3 regions of the Enterobacter sp. C4G1 genome follow, and region 3 is predicted to be linked to each of the others. Evidence: riboswitches for the same ligand, from Rfam matches in the RefSeq annotation. Region 3 holds a riboswitch; each other region holds the start of a gene.
The links. Region 3 has a riboswitch for thiamine pyrophosphate ahead of thiM (hydroxyethylthiazole kinase). Riboswitches for the same ligand answer to the same signal wherever they lie in the genome.
Positions count from the first base shown of each region.

Region 1 (4,978 bases), on a different contig from region 3:
AGCAGCGCCTCGCGCGAATGAAAGAAGATAAGCCCCAGATAGAACAACACCCCTGCCGCTACGGCAACAATCATCATCGGGCGTTTTCCGAAGCGCTTAACGTAGTAACCCGCCAGAATCATCGCCGGGATCTCAAGCCCTGCGGCCGTCCCCATCAGGATGCCCGCAAGTTTGTCCGGTAAACCCAGCTCACTACTGATCCACAAAGGCATATCGATGATGTACATGGTGTTGCAGGTCCACATCAGCGTGGAGGCGATAAACAGCATCCGGACATTTTTATCTTTCCAGCCGCTGACCTGAGCAACCAGTTTGTCTGGCGTTTGCTCAACCCTTGCAACCGAAGGCAGTGCAAAGGCAATCAGTACAAGGCTGATGGCAAAAATCCCTGCTGCAATCGAAAACATGACCGTAAAGCCATAACTCAGCGCCAGCATGAATGCCAGCGGCGGGCCAATAACCCACGCGAGAGAGAGCTGCGCACGCATTACCGAGCTGAACATCACCACTTCGCGGGCAGAACTGTCCGCATACTCACGGGCCAGCGCAAACAGCTGCGGCATGGCGGTATTGGCCAGCGCCGCCAGCAGCACGCCGCAGGTGAGCAGCGTCATATAGTGACGATTAAAGGCAAACAGCAAGGCATTACCGATGGCCATAGCGCAACAAAACAGAATCAATTTTCGGCGATCGCCCCGGCTGTCGGAACGCTTAGCAAGCCACAGGCTGACCATGATCCCGGCGATGGCGTTGACGGTGTAAAACAGGCCAACCCAGAATGGCTGCGCCCCGACTTCGCGGCTGAGAAACAGGCTCAGCGTTGGCGCCTGGAGCGCCCCGGCCACACCCATCATAAAAGCCACCAGCATAAATGCGGCATACACGCCATTCAGGCGTCGCCCCATCGTCATCAACCAGAGCATACGCAAATCCTTGTGAAAGCAGTTTGAAATTGGGTGAAATAGTAAACGAAAAAAGCCAGCAAAAACATTTTGCTGGCGGGTGATTAGCACCAATACTCAGTCACACATGATCGAGGCGAGTTAGCGAGAAGAGGTCGATTTTGTAACATCCCACTGCATCAATTCTTCCAAAATTTTCAGCCGTTGCTCTGCACACTGGCGGGCCAGCCAGGACACTCCCTTTGTCGCTGAAAAGTACTGCTGATAAAACTGACGTGCGGTAGACCTCTTCATAATTTACCTCCTCGCTTCATCGGGAAGAATTATTGGCTTAATATAGGGATAAATAAATTGCTGATTTTTTGTCAGGAGTTCCCCTTTTATGCCTTCTGGTCGTCTGCAACAACAATTTATCCGCCTCTGGCAATGCTGCGAGGGGCAATCCCAGGACACCACGCTAAATGAGCTGGCCGATCTACTGAACTGCTCTCGCCGTCATATGCGTACCCTGCTCAACACCATGCAGCAACAGGGCTGGCTGAACTGGGAAGCAGAGGCCGGACGTGGCAAACGTTCACGCCTGAGCTTCCTCTACACTGGCCTTGCGCTGCAACAGCAGCGCGCAGAAGACCTGCTGGAGCAGGACCGGATCGATCAGCTGGTGCAACTGGTGGGCGATAAGGCTGCCGTACGTCAGATGCTGGTGTCACATCTCGGGCGGAGCTTTCGCCAGGGGCGGCATATTCTGCGGGTGCTCTACTATCGTCCAATGAAAAATCTGTTACCCGGCACGGCGTTACGGCGTTCAGAAACCCATATGGCGCGACAAATCTTCAGCGGCCTGACGCGCATAAATGAGGAAAACGGGGAACTGGAAGCTGATATCGCTCACCACTGGCAGCAACTTTCCACTCTCCACTGGCGATTTTTTTTACGCCCCGGTATTCATTTCCACCACGGACGTGAGCTGGAAATGGCCGATGTCATCGCGTCGCTGGAACGCGCCCGTAAGCTTCCGCTCTACTCACACATCATCCACATCCATTCGCCGACCGCCTGGACGCTGGATATTGAGCTGTCGCAGCCAGACAAATGGCTCCCCTGGCTTCTGGGCTATGTGCCGTCGATGATCTTGCCCGGCGAATGGAGTTCCCTGAATAATTTTGCCAGCCAGCCGGTTGGCACCGGGCCTTACGCCGTTTCACGCAATAATAATAATCAGCTTAAGATCCGCGCTTTTGATGACTATTTTGGCTACCGGGCGCTGATCGACGAAGTGAACGTCTGGGTATTGCCGGATATCAGCGAAGAGCTGAGCGTTGGCCTGACGCTCGAAGGCCCCACCACAGGTGAGAAAGCGGTCGAAAGCCGTCTTGAAGAGGGCTGCTACTATCTGCTGTTTGACAGCCGCACCCATCGCGGCGCAAATCAGGAGGTCCGTAAGTGGATAAGTCATGTACTCGCCCCATCTAACCTGATTTACCACGCGGAAGAACAGTATCAGACCTACTGGTTCCCGGCGTATGGGCTGCTGCCACGCTGGCATCACGCGCGTCCGGTGCCATGCGAAAAACCCGCTGGGCTAGAGTCCATCACCCTGACCTTCTACCGCGAACACGTAGAGCACCGCTTTATTGCCAGAATCATGGCGAAACTGCTGGCAGCCGTTGGGGTGACGCTGGAGATCCAGGAAGTTGATTATGACGAGTGGCACCGCGGCGATGTGGTGAGTGACATCTGGCTGAACAGTGCTAACTTCACCCTGCCGCTCGATTTCTCGCTCTTTTCACACCTGTACGAGGTGCCATTGATCCAGCACTGTATCGACCGGGACTGGCAGCAAGACGCCGCCCAGTGGCGCGCAGGCGAGATGAATCTGGCTTCGTGGTGCCAGCAATTACTGGCTCAGCAGGCCATTGTGCCGTTGATCCACCACTGGCTGATGATTCAGGGGCAACGCAGTATGCGCGGCTTACGCATGAACACACTGGGCTGGTTTGACTTTAAATCGGCCTGGTTTGCGCCGCCTGAGCCATAACACTTTCGCAATATTCACCAAATCATTACAATACCGCCGTTCTCAACGGGGTGCTGCATCACTGATGTGCGCTGAGATAATACCCGTCGAACCTGATCCGGATAACGCCGGCGAAGGGATTTGAGGCTGTCGCTCAAAATCCTTTGCCACTCAACTATGAGGTGCAAAGTGTTAAAAAAAGTTCTTCCTCTGCTGGTGCTGATTGCACTGCCTGCTGCTGCTAAGCCTGTTCTGACGGTCTACACCTACGACTCTTTCTCGGCCGACTGGGGCCCGGGCCCGGTGGTAAAAAAAGCCTTTGAAGCCGACTGTAACTGCGAGCTGAAATTTGTCGCGCTGGAAGATGGCGTTTCGCTGCTTAACCGTCTGCGCATGGAAGGGAAAAACAGCAAAGCCGACGTGGTGCTTGGCCTTGATAACAACCTGCTGGACGCTGCCACACAAACTAAGCTGTTTGCCAAAAGCGGCGTGTCAACCGATGCCGTCAGCGTGCCTGGCGGCTGGAAAAACGACATCTTCGTTCCCTTTGATTACGGCTACTTTGCCTTTGTTTATGACAAAAACAAGCTGAAGAACCCGCCCAAAAGCCTGAAAGAGCTGGTTGAAAGCGATCAGAAATGGCGCGTGATTTACGAAGACCCGCGTACCAGTACCCCGGGTCTTGGCCTGCTGCTGTGGATGCAAAAAGTCTATGGCGATAAAGCGCCGGAAGCCTGGCAGAAGCTGGCTGCGAAAACCGTCACTGTCACGAAGGGCTGGAGTGAAGCCTATGGTCTGTTCCTGAAAGGGGAAAGCGACCTGGTGCTGAGCTACACCACTTCTCCGGCTTACCACATTATTGCCGAGAAGAAAGACAACTACGCGGCTGCAAACTTTGCAGAAGGCCACTACTTGCAGGTTGAAGTGGCTGCACGTACCGCCGCCAGCAAGCAGCCGGAGCTGGCAGAGAAGTTCCTGAAATTTATGGTTTCTCCTGCGTTCCAGAATGCTATCCCGACGGGCAACTGGATGTATCCGGTCACCAGCGTTGCGCTGCCGGCAGGCTTTGATCAGCTTTCTAAACCGCAAACCTCACTGGAGTTTACGCCGCAGCAGGTTGCTGCACAGCGCACAGCATGGGTAAGCGAATGGCAAAGCGCCGTCAGCCGTTAATTGCAGGCTGGTTACTCCCCGGACTGCTCGCCGCCATCCTGATGGTTGCGGTAAGTCTGGGGGCATTTCTTGCGTTATGGTTAAACGCGCCAGAGAGCGATCTGCTCTCTCTCTGGCACGATAGCTATCTCTGGCACGTCATTCGTTTCTCTTTCTGGCAGGCGTTTCTCTCGGCGCTGCTGTCGGTTATTCCTGCCATTTTTCTGGCGCGAGCACTTTACCGAAGACGATTTCCTGGCAGACAGGCATTGTTGCGCCTGTGCGCCATGACGCTGATCCTGCCCGTGCTGGTTGCCGTTTTCGGTATTCTCAGCGTCTATGGCCGTCAGGGCTGGCTGGCCTCGCTCTTTACCCTGCTTGGCCTGGAGTGGACCTTCTCCCCTTATGGATTGAAAGGCATTCTGCTGGCGCACATTTTTTTCAACATGCCGATGGCCACGCGGCTCTTTTTACAGGCGCTGGAGAACATCCCCGGCGAACAGCGTCAACTTGCTGCCCAGCTGGATATGCGCGGATGGTCGTTCTTCCGTTTCGTCGAATGGCCCTGGCTGCGTCGGCAAATTCCACCGGTCGCCGCCCTGATCTTTATGCTCTGCTTTGCCAGCTTCGCAACCGTGCTCTCGCTTGGCGGTGGCCCGCAGGCCACAACGATTGAGCTGGCTATCTATCAGGCCCTGAGCTACGACTACGATCCGGGGCGCGCGGCGCTACTGGCGATCGTACAGATGCTCTGCTGCCTGGTGCTGGTATTACTGAGCCAGCGTCTGAGCAAAGCCATCCCGCCTGGGGCGAATCAGATTTCAGGCTGGCGCGACCCGCAGGATAGCCTGCACAGCCGCCTCACCGATTTCGCACTCATTGCGCTGGCGCTCTTACTTCTGCTGCC
Region 1 is NZ_JBQVVV010000001.1:1,831,597-1,836,574, reverse strand. Features, by position in the region: gene ACT9TW_RS08845 (sugar efflux transporter) at 1-923, opposite strand, end outside; gene sgrT (glucose uptake inhibitor SgrT) at 1,044-1,196, opposite strand; gene sgrR (HTH-type transcriptional regulator SgrR) at 1,285-2,940, shown strand; TPP riboswitch at 2,977-3,077, shown strand; gene thiB (thiamine ABC transporter substrate binding subunit) at 3,109-4,092, shown strand; gene thiP (thiamine/thiamine pyrophosphate ABC transporter permease ThiP) at 4,068-4,978, shown strand, end outside.
Region 1: linked by a shared signal. The riboswitch ahead of thiB (thiamine ABC transporter substrate binding subunit) and the one ahead of thiM (hydroxyethylthiazole kinase) in region 3 are both predicted to bind thiamine pyrophosphate.

Region 2 (4,978 bases), on a different contig from region 3:
AGAGGAGCTCCCACGCGACCAGCAGCGCGGGATATTCACGAAAGGAGAGAAAACCTGGAATGTAAGGCATGGTGGTAGCGATACGCGCTACCTTGTATTCCACCAGCTCCAGCGAAGGGTACTTCAGTACCACCATCGCGGCTCGCGTCACCTCCCCGCCCTGCTCAAACCCCACATCGGCACCGCCAATATACTGCGGCGGGTTCTTATCGAGTTGATCTTCGCGGATCACCGATGATGCCAGTTCCAACTGATGAGCGCGTAATGACGCGAGATCCATAGCTATCCCTTACTTGTGGTACTGCGCAGACAACCGGTGTACCGCCTCCACAAACGCACCCGCGTGCTCTGGCGGCACATCCTGATGAATACCGTGACCGAGGTTAAAGACGTGGCCTTCACCCTGACCAAAGCCCGCCAGAATAGTTGCGACCTCTTCTTCGATACGTGCAGGCGGTGCATACAGCATGGATGGGTCCATATTGCCTTGCAGCGCCACTTTGTCGCCCACGCGGCGACGTGCATCGGCGATATCGGTCGTCCAGTCCAGCCCAAGCGCGTCACAGCCTGTTGCTGCCATCGCTTCGAGCCACTGACCGCCACCTTTGGTGAACAGCGTTACCGGCACGCGGCGGCCTTCATTTTCGCGCAGCAGACCATCAACAATTTTGTGCATGTAATAGAGCGAGAATTGCTGATAATCGCGCCCGGTCAGCACACCACCCCAGGTATCGAAAATCATCACTGACTGCGCACCCGCTTTAATTTGAGCATTCAGATACAGCGTGACGCTCTTCGCCAGCTTGTCGAGCAGCGCGTGCAGCGCCAGTGGCTCGGCATACATCATCTTTTTGATCACGGTAAAGGCTTTGCTGCTGCCGCCTTCAACCATGTAAGTCGCCAGCGTCCACGGGCTGCCGGAGAAGCCAATCAGCGGCACTTCGCCTTTCAGCTCGCGGCGGATAGTGCGTACCGCATTCATCACGTAGCCCAGTTCACCTTCAGGATCGGGAACAGGCAGCTTATCGACATCCGCTTTGCTCTTAATCGGGGAAGTGAAACGCGGGCCTTCGCCGGTTTCGAAATACAAGCCAAGACCCATGGCATCAGGGATAGTCAGAATGTCCGAAAAGAGGATCGCCGCGTCCAGTGGATAACGTCGCAGCGGCTGGAGCGTCACTTCGCAAGCCAGTTCCGCGTTTTTGCACAGCGACATAAAATCCCCCGCCTGGGCACGGGTGGCTTTGTACTCCGGGAGATAGCGGCCAGCCTGGCGCATCATCCACACCGGAGTGACATCAACGGGCTGGCGCAGCAGCGCACGCAGATAACGATCGTTCTTCAGTTCGGTCATTTTTGCAGTTCCTTAAGCGTCATGGCCTCAGTGTAACATGTCACTCAGCATCAGCCCGACACATTGCTACGGTATCTTCAATAAGCCGGCGCGCCACGGTGCCCGGTGGCGGTAACAGCGGTAAATCGTCGTAACGATACCAGTTCGCCTCCAGCAGCTCTTTCTGGTCGATAACGATCTCGCCGCTGTCGTATTCGGCCATAAACGCGGTCATCAGTGATTGCGGGAACGGCCACGGCTGTGAGGTGACATAGCGCAGGTTTTTCACCGTAATCCCGCTCTCTTCCATGACTTCGCGTGCTACTGCCTGCTCCAGCGTCTCACCCACTTCAACGAATCCGGCTAACACGGTATGTACGCCGTTGCGATGGCGGGTGTGTTGCGCCAGCAGGATCGAATCTTCCCGGCGGATAGCGACAATGATGCACGGCGCAATTTGCGGGTAGTAACGTTCCCGGCAATGGCTGCACAGCATCGCCCATTCGGTTTTGCTCGGATGCATGGTATGGCCGCAATAGCCGCAGTATTTATGCGAACGGTAAAACTCCGCCAGCTGCACACCGCGGCCAGCCAGCTGGAACAGCCCGACATCAAGATCGAGTACCTGACGAACCGATCCCATATCCTGACGGCGGGCCTGCTGGATCATCCACACAGGATCGCCCTGCCACTCGCCGATCCTCAGCGCAGGTTGGCCCACAAGATCGAATTTTTCTGCCGCGCCATAGGGTATTTCCCCTGCGGGCAACCATAATTTTTGTTCGTGACTGACTAACCACCAACCGAGATCTGATTTTTCAATAATACGATCCATATCTATTGCACTACCTTCGCTTCACTGACATGTTGTTAGCATCGTGGTTAAATTTTGGGTAAGCAGATTCAATTCTAAACCTTGCGGAGTCGAACATGTTAAACCAGCTGGAAAGCCTGACAGAGCGCGTTGGAGGAAGTAACAAACTGGTGGATCGCTGGCTACATGTACGCAAGCATCTGCTCGTGGCTTATTACAATCTGGTCGGTATTAAGCCTGGCAAAGAATCCTACATGCGCCTGAACGAAAAAGCGCTGGATGATTTTTGTCAGAGCCTGGTCGACTACTTGTCCGACGGCCATTTCAATATTTATGAACGTATTATCCGCGAAATGGAAGGGACAACGCCGTATTTAGCGGCCAGCAAACTCTATCCGCTGCTGGAAGCCAACACTCAGCAGATTATGGACTACTACGACTCCACGCTTGAGAACGCTATTGATCACGATAACTATCTTGAGTTCCAGCAGGCGCTGTCCGATCTTGGCGAAGCCCTGGAAGAGCGATTTACGCTGGAAGATAAACTGATCGCCCTCGCGCTGGACAACGATTTGAACATCAGTAACGAAGAGAACATCGCGCGGCCTGCTTGAGTTCTTAATCGTTAACGAGTAATTTACAAACATTCGCCCCTCTCACGAGGGGGATTTTTCTTGTCGGAGTGCCCAGCGTTTGCAAAAACGCGGGCTGAGACCGTTAATTCGGGATCCGCGGAACCTGATCAGGCTAATACCTGCGAAGGGAACAAGAGTCACACTGCTGTTGTATCGCCCCTGGGCGATCTCCTCTTGCTTCATCCGTCGTCTGACAAGCCATGTCCTTCACTTTTGGAATGAGCTATGTCTACCACTAAACTGACCCGTCGCGAACAACGCGCACAAGCACAACACTTCATCGACACCCTGGAAGGCACCGCTTTCCCGAACTCAAACCGCATTTATATTACCGGCTCTCAGGCGGATATCCGCGTCCCGATGCGTGAAATCCAGCTTAGCCCAACGCTCATTGGCGGCAGCAAAGAGGATCCGCAGTTTGAAGATAACGAAGCGATCCCGGTGTATGACACCTCTGGCCCGTATGGCGATCCTGAGATTGCGATCAACGTTCAGCAGGGTCTGGCAAAGCTGCGCCAGCCGTGGATTGACGCCCGTAATGACAGCGAAGAACTCAACGAGCAAAGCTCCGCATATACCAAAGAGCGCCTGGCCGACGACGGTCTGGACGAGCTGCGCTTCACCGGCCTGCTGACCCCGAAACGCGCCTCAGCAGGCAAATGCGTAACCCAGCTACACTATGCGCGCCAGGGTATCGTCACGCCGGAAATGGAGTTCATCGCCATCCGCGAAAATATGGGACGTGAACGTATTCGCGGTGAAGTGCTGCGCCACCAGCATCCAGGAGAAGGTTTCGGCGCGCGTCTGCCGGGAAATATCACCCCGGAATTTGTGCGTGACGAAGTGGCCGCCGGGCGCGCCATTATCCCAGCGAACATCAACCACCCAGAATCAGAGCCGATGATCATCGGGCGTAACTTCCTGGTGAAGGTCAACGCCAACATTGGTAACTCGGCGGTGACCTCCTCCATTGAAGAAGAGGTGGAAAAACTGGTCTGGTCTACCCGCTGGGGTGCAGACACGGTGATGGACCTCTCTACCGGGCGTTACATCCACGAAACCCGCGAGTGGATCCTGCGTAACAGCCCGGTACCGATTGGTACTGTGCCCATTTATCAGGCGCTGGAAAAAGTGAACGGCATCGCCGAAAACCTCACCTGGGAAGCCTTCCGCGATACGCTGCTGGAGCAGGCTGAACAGGGTGTGGACTATTTCACCATCCACGCCGGTGTGCTGCTGCGTTATGTGCCGATGACCGCTAAACGCCTGACCGGGATTGTCTCGCGCGGCGGCTCAATCATGGCCAAATGGTGCCTGTCGCACCATCAGGAAAACTTCCTGTACCAGCACTTCCGCGAGATTTGCGAAATCTGCGCGGCCTACGACGTTTCGCTCTCACTGGGCGATGGCCTGCGTCCAGGCTCGATTCAGGATGCCAACGACGAAGCGCAGTTTGCCGAACTGCATACGCTGGGCGAACTGACCAAAATCGCCTGGGAGTATGACGTGCAGGTGATGATTGAAGGACCGGGACATGTCCCTATGCAGATGATCCGCCGCAACATGACCGAAGAGCTGGAGCACTGCCACGAAGCGCCGTTCTATACTCTGGGGCCATTGACCACAGATATCGCGCCAGGCTACGACCACTTCACCTCCGGGATTGGCGCGGCGATGATCGGCTGGTTCGGCTGCGCCATGCTCTGCTACGTAACGCCGAAAGAGCACCTCGGTCTGCCGAACAAAGAAGATGTCAAACAGGGTCTGATCACCTACAAAATTGCCGCCCACGCAGCGGATCTGGCGAAAGGCCATCCGGGCGCGCAAATCCGTGATAACGCGATGTCGAAAGCACGCTTCGAATTCCGCTGGGAAGATCAGTTCAACCTGGCGCTCGACCCGTTCACCGCCCGCGCCTACCACGACGAAACCCTGCCACAGGAATCCGGTAAAGTGGCGCACTTCTGCTCCATGTGCGGGCCAAAGTTCTGCTCCATGAAAATCACCCAGGAAGTGCGTGATTACGCAGCGGCACAGGCTATTGAAGTGGGCATGGCGGACATGTCAGATAACTTCCGCGCAAAAGGCGGCGAAATCTACCTCAAAAAAGAGGAGGCGTAATGTATCAGCCTGATTTCCCACCGGTTCCCTTTCGGCTAGGGCTTTACCCGGTAGTGGATAGCGTTGAGTGGATTG
Region 2 is NZ_JBQVVV010000001.1:1,344,907-1,349,884, reverse strand. Features, by position in the region: gene nfi (deoxyribonuclease V) at 1-280, opposite strand, end outside; gene hemE (uroporphyrinogen decarboxylase) at 290-1,354, opposite strand; gene nudC (NAD(+) diphosphatase) at 1,395-2,168, opposite strand; gene rsd (sigma D regulator) at 2,264-2,761, shown strand; TPP riboswitch at 2,816-2,929, shown strand; gene thiC (phosphomethylpyrimidine synthase ThiC) at 3,008-4,903, shown strand; gene thiE (thiamine phosphate synthase) at 4,903-4,978, shown strand, end outside.
Region 2: linked by a shared signal. The riboswitch ahead of thiC (phosphomethylpyrimidine synthase ThiC) and the one ahead of thiM (hydroxyethylthiazole kinase) in region 3 are both predicted to bind thiamine pyrophosphate.

Region 3 (4,978 bases):
TCCAGCCTTTCCTGCCACGGTGGTGGACACCATCGGCGCGGGCGATAGTCATGCAGGCGGTACGCTTGCCGGGCTGGCTGCGGGATGGAGTCTGGCCGACTCGGTGCAGCTTGGCAATGCGGTCGCGGCGTGGGTGGTCAGCCATCGGGGCGGCGATTGCGCCCCTACGCGGGACGCGTTACTCCTCGCACACAAAGACGTATAGATCGCTTCGGCAATAGCTGATGCTGTACTCAATGGGCCGGTGTTGTTGGTCAAGCGCAACCTGCTTTATCACCAGCACCGGTATTTTATCGTCCATTTTTATATGCGTCTGAAATTCGCTGTCTGGCATCCGGGCGCTGACGCGGGAACGGGTGCGCTGCGGGAAGATATTCTGACTGCGGAAATAATCATACAGCGAGATGCCAATCGCATCCGGGTCGTGAATTAATCCCACCGGAACCCAGGATTCCTCAATCGACACGGCGTCATCATCCACGTAACGAATACGTTTAAGTAAGAAGACATCGCTTTGCGGCGCAAGTGATAATTGGCTGGCGACCTCTTCCGGGCATTTCACCACTCGCTTATTGACCCACAGCGTATTGGGCTTTTTCCCGCGTAACACCACCTGCTGAGAAAACCCGCGCGCCTCTTTGAGGGAATATTCAAAGATATTATTAATTTGCGTGCCATAACCCCGGGCGCGGGTGACCACGCCCTCTTCTTCCAGCGCCTGCATCGCTTTACGCACAGTGATGCGCGATACCCCGGTCAGCTGGCTCAAGTCGCGCTCACCCGGCAAAATATTCCCGTGTTCCAGCACGCCACTACGCACGGCGTTTTTGACCGTTTCGGCAAACTTAAGATACAGCGGCGTATTGTCCGGCGCGGCGATCCGTTCGTTAAGCTGCTCGATTAACCGGGTATGCGCTTGTTCCATCTGTGTTTTCTCAGGCGTGGTGTTTCCTGTAAGTATACGGCTTACCACCATGCATGAAAATGATGAACCGGCCCAATACCGTGACCCACTTCCAGAGTATCGGCTTTTGCCAGTGCCGCAGAGAGCCAGGTTTTGGCCTCCTGCACCGTATCGGCCCAGGAGTTATGTCGCGGGCGCAGTGCCGCCAGCGCCGCCGAAAGCGTACAGCCCGTACCGTGCGTATTTTTGGTCTGCACCCGCGGCGCGGTAAAACGCATTTCTCCGTCACAGGTAAAGAGCCAGTCCGGGCTTTCGGCATCATCAAGATGGCCGCCTTTCATCAGCACCGCGCCACAGCCCATTGCCAGCAGCGCACTGCCCTGCTCTTTCATCTCGCGTTCATTGCGCGCGTGCGGCGCATTCAGCAGCGCTGCGGCTTCTGGCAAGTTTGGCGTGATCAACGCCACCTGCGGCAACAGTTTTTGTCGCAGCGTCTCGACAGCAGAAACAGACAGCAGCGGATCGCCGCTTTTGGCCAGCATCACAGTATCAAGCACCACGTTTTGTATCTGGTAGCGTTTAAGCCGCTCGGCCACCGCTTCGACAATATCTGTCTCCGCCAGCATCCCGATTTTTGTGGTGTCGATGCGCACATCGCTGAACACTGAGTCCAGCTGCGCTGCGACAAAATCAGGCTCAATGCGATAAACCGACTGCACGCCGCGCGTGTTTTGCGCCACCAGAGCAGTGATAACAGAACAACCATAGGCCCCCAGCGCCGAGAAGGTTTTCAGATCGGCCTGAATACCCGCGCCTCCGCTTGGGTCAGTGCCGGCAATGGTCAGTGCATTAATCCGCTTCATGCCTGTTCCTCCAGGGTGTAAAGCGCATCGAGAAACGCGCTGGCAAAGCTGCCCGGGCCGCGAGAATGTTTAATGGCGACCATTCCTGCACGCTTCATAAACCCACAGGCTGCCGCCACGTTATCCAGCCTATCACCTGGCAATGAGCAGCTGGCGGCCACCACCGCCGAAAGCGCGCATCCGGTTCCCACAACGCGCGTCATCAGCGGATCACCCCCTTTCACCGTATGGGTTCGCAGCCCGTCAGTCACATAATCGACTTCCCCGGTAACCACCACGATGGCGTTGGTCTGTCGCGCCAGCGCTTGCGCCGCGGGCAACGCGCTTGCGGCCGTATCGGTGGTATCAACGCCACGGCCACCGGCACTCATTCCGGCAAGCGCCAGAATTTCCGAGGCATTACCGCGAATAGCGGCAGGTTTGAGCGCGAGGATTTGATGGCAAAATCGGGTACGGAACGTCAGCGCGCCGACCGCAACCGGGTCGAGCGTCCAGGGTTTACCTGCGGCAACGGCGCTCTCTATCGCCCGGCGCATCGACTGCGCGCGGGGGGCGGTAAGCGTGCCGACATTAATCAGCAATGCATCTGCAAAAGTAGCGAACTGTTCAGCTTCTTCCGCTTCAATGACCATCGCCGGAGAAGCACCAAGCGCCAGCAGCACGTTAGCGGTAAAAGTTTGCACGACATCGTTAGTCATGCAGTGCGTGAGCGGGGAACGGGTTCGGAACTGATGTAAAACGTGTAAGTCGAGCAGGTCAGGCTGCATGGTGTCGCTCCTGCCTTGCGTGAAGAAGCGATGACCGGGAAGGCATCTGACTTCCCTACGCTGGCATTATCCAGATCAGGTAATACGGGTATTTCTCAGCCTTCATCGAAGAAGGGCACCCCGAGTCAAATTACACAAAATAATGTAACAGAGGCAGACTAAGGTAAGCTGCACGCAATAGCAAGCCCTGCCCCTTTCAACATCCCCAGCGATACCCACGCTAAACAATCAAATTTTTATCCATTATTTTTTGCCGCAACTATTTTTAAATGCATACATTTAATGTTATTGATTTATGAGTAATTAAACGCTCAGCCTGATTTATTCCGCTTGTGCGCCACTCACAAATACCAATTAAAAACAATGTGTTACGACAGTAATATTCATGTAGTCATAGGCTTATCTAACAGTATCAAATGTGATCTACATCAAAATGGAGTCAGTCCTGATATTGGATAGTTGTCCTCCGTAACCAGTGTCGCTACTAAAGAAACGCATACTAAAATAAGCTCTTCGAAAATTCATAATATTTACGATATTCCTTAATCGCCATATTGATACTGTTCGATGAAATTAATTATATATAGCGCAATAGTTTCTTTGTGCCTGGTCGCGACGGGCATTTTTATTGGCATGATTTATTTTACGCAAATAAACCAGTGCTTATAGTTGTCAGGTAAATAAACGAATTGACTCTGTGTCGTTTTCAATAATCAAGGTCATATAATGAAAAAATTAGTGATGATAGCCGTGGCCCTTTCAACGCTGGCAGGTTGTACAACCCAGGCGGATCGGATGGCGAAATGCGAAGCGCAGGGCATCAGCCGCGATACCTGCTACCTTGCCGAGCAAAACCGGACGGCAGCGGTAAACGCAGCGGCTGAAAAGCAAGCGATGGAGAATGCCGCAGCAGCGGTACAACATGCGCAAGAAGCCAAGATCCACGATCCCATGCGTGAAGCCTCGTTCTCATCGAACGGACTTAATGCCACCATTTCGAACGGCTTTTTTAGCGCAACGGTTAATAGCAAAAAAGCGACCGTTAAACGCTTAAATGCAAATTTTTATGAAATACATGGTAACGGATTTGTTATATCCATTAGCCTTGATGAGAACGGTATTACGGATGCTTCGTGGAATAAAACCAAAGGACGCGAGCACGGACTTTTACAGGTGACACAGAAATAACGAAGCGGAGGAGGCAATAAGCCTCCTTTTCCAGCAAAAAAAGGCACGATTTGTAACACTCTCCCCCCGACTTTTACGGTCACAGCGAAGTCAGCGTAACGTGCTGTTTTTATTACCCGGAACCCACTACTTTCATTCTCAAAACGAGGATATTCCTCCCCCTGAGCGCCATGTAACAAAACAGTAAACAAATTAACCATTGAGCCCCGTGGCAAAAGGCTCTATATTGGCGGCGTTTTTTTCAGGCCCCATCTGTTTTTTAACTTTTTATTCAATCGTGGCTCATAACGAAGCGGCGGTTGTAGGAGTGATATGATGACGGATAAAGTCCGTATTGACACCGTAGATGCCCATAAAAGCAACGAAACCTATCTGGCCCGTCAGGCCGAGTTTGAATCTAACGTCAGGAGTTATCCGCGCAAGCTGCCTTTAGCTATCACTAAAGCAGACGGCGTGTGGATCACCGATGCAGATAATAAAGAATACCTTGACTGTTTAGCAGGCGCAGGCACCCTTGCGCTTGGCCATAACCACCCTGATGTGCTGAAAAGCATCCAAAATGTCATTACCAGCGGCTTGCCGTTACATACATTGGATCTGACTACGCCGTTGAAAGACGCGTTCTCCGAATATCTGCTGTCTCTGCTGCCTGGTCAGGGCAAAGAGTATTGCCTGCAATTCACCGGCCCATCTGGTGCTGATGCTGTTGAAGCAGCGCTGAAACTGGCGAAAAAAGTTACCGGCCGTAGCGGTATCATCAGCTTCTCTGGTGGCTACCACGGTATGACTCACGGCGCACTGTCCGTGACCGGCAACCTGTCTCCGAAAGAAGCGGTTGACGGCATGATGCCAGAAGTTCAGTTCATGCCTTACCCACATCAGTACCGTTGCCCACTGGGTATCGGCGGTGAAGCGGGCGTGAAAGCGCTGACCTACTACTTCGATAACCTGATCAACGACGTAGAAAGCGGCGTGCGCAAACCTGCTGCCGTTATTCTGGAAGCGGTTCAGGGCGAAGGCGGCGTGAACCCGGCTCCGGCTGAGTGGTTGCAGCGCATCCGTAAAGTGACTCAGGAACACGGCATTCTGCTGATCCTCGACGAAGTTCAGGCAGGCTTTGCCCGTACAGGTAAATTCTTCGCCTTCGAACACGCAGGTATCGAGCCAGATATCATCGTGATGTCCAAAGCTGTTGGTGGCGGTCTGCCACTGGCCGTGCTCGGTATCAAAAAGCAGTTCGATGCATGGGCACCAGG
Region 3 is NZ_JBQVVV010000002.1:1,392,575-1,397,552, forward strand. Features, by position in the region: gene ACT9TW_RS20580 (PfkB family carbohydrate kinase) at 1-205, shown strand, start outside; gene ACT9TW_RS20585 (GntR family transcriptional regulator) at 179-925, opposite strand; gene thiD (bifunctional hydroxymethylpyrimidine kinase/phosphomethylpyrimidine kinase) at 967-1,767, opposite strand; gene thiM (hydroxyethylthiazole kinase) at 1,764-2,534, opposite strand; TPP riboswitch at 2,570-2,667, opposite strand; gene ACT9TW_RS20600 (hypothetical protein) at 3,261-3,722, shown strand; gene ACT9TW_RS20605 (diaminobutyrate--2-oxoglutarate transaminase) at 4,035-4,978, shown strand, end outside.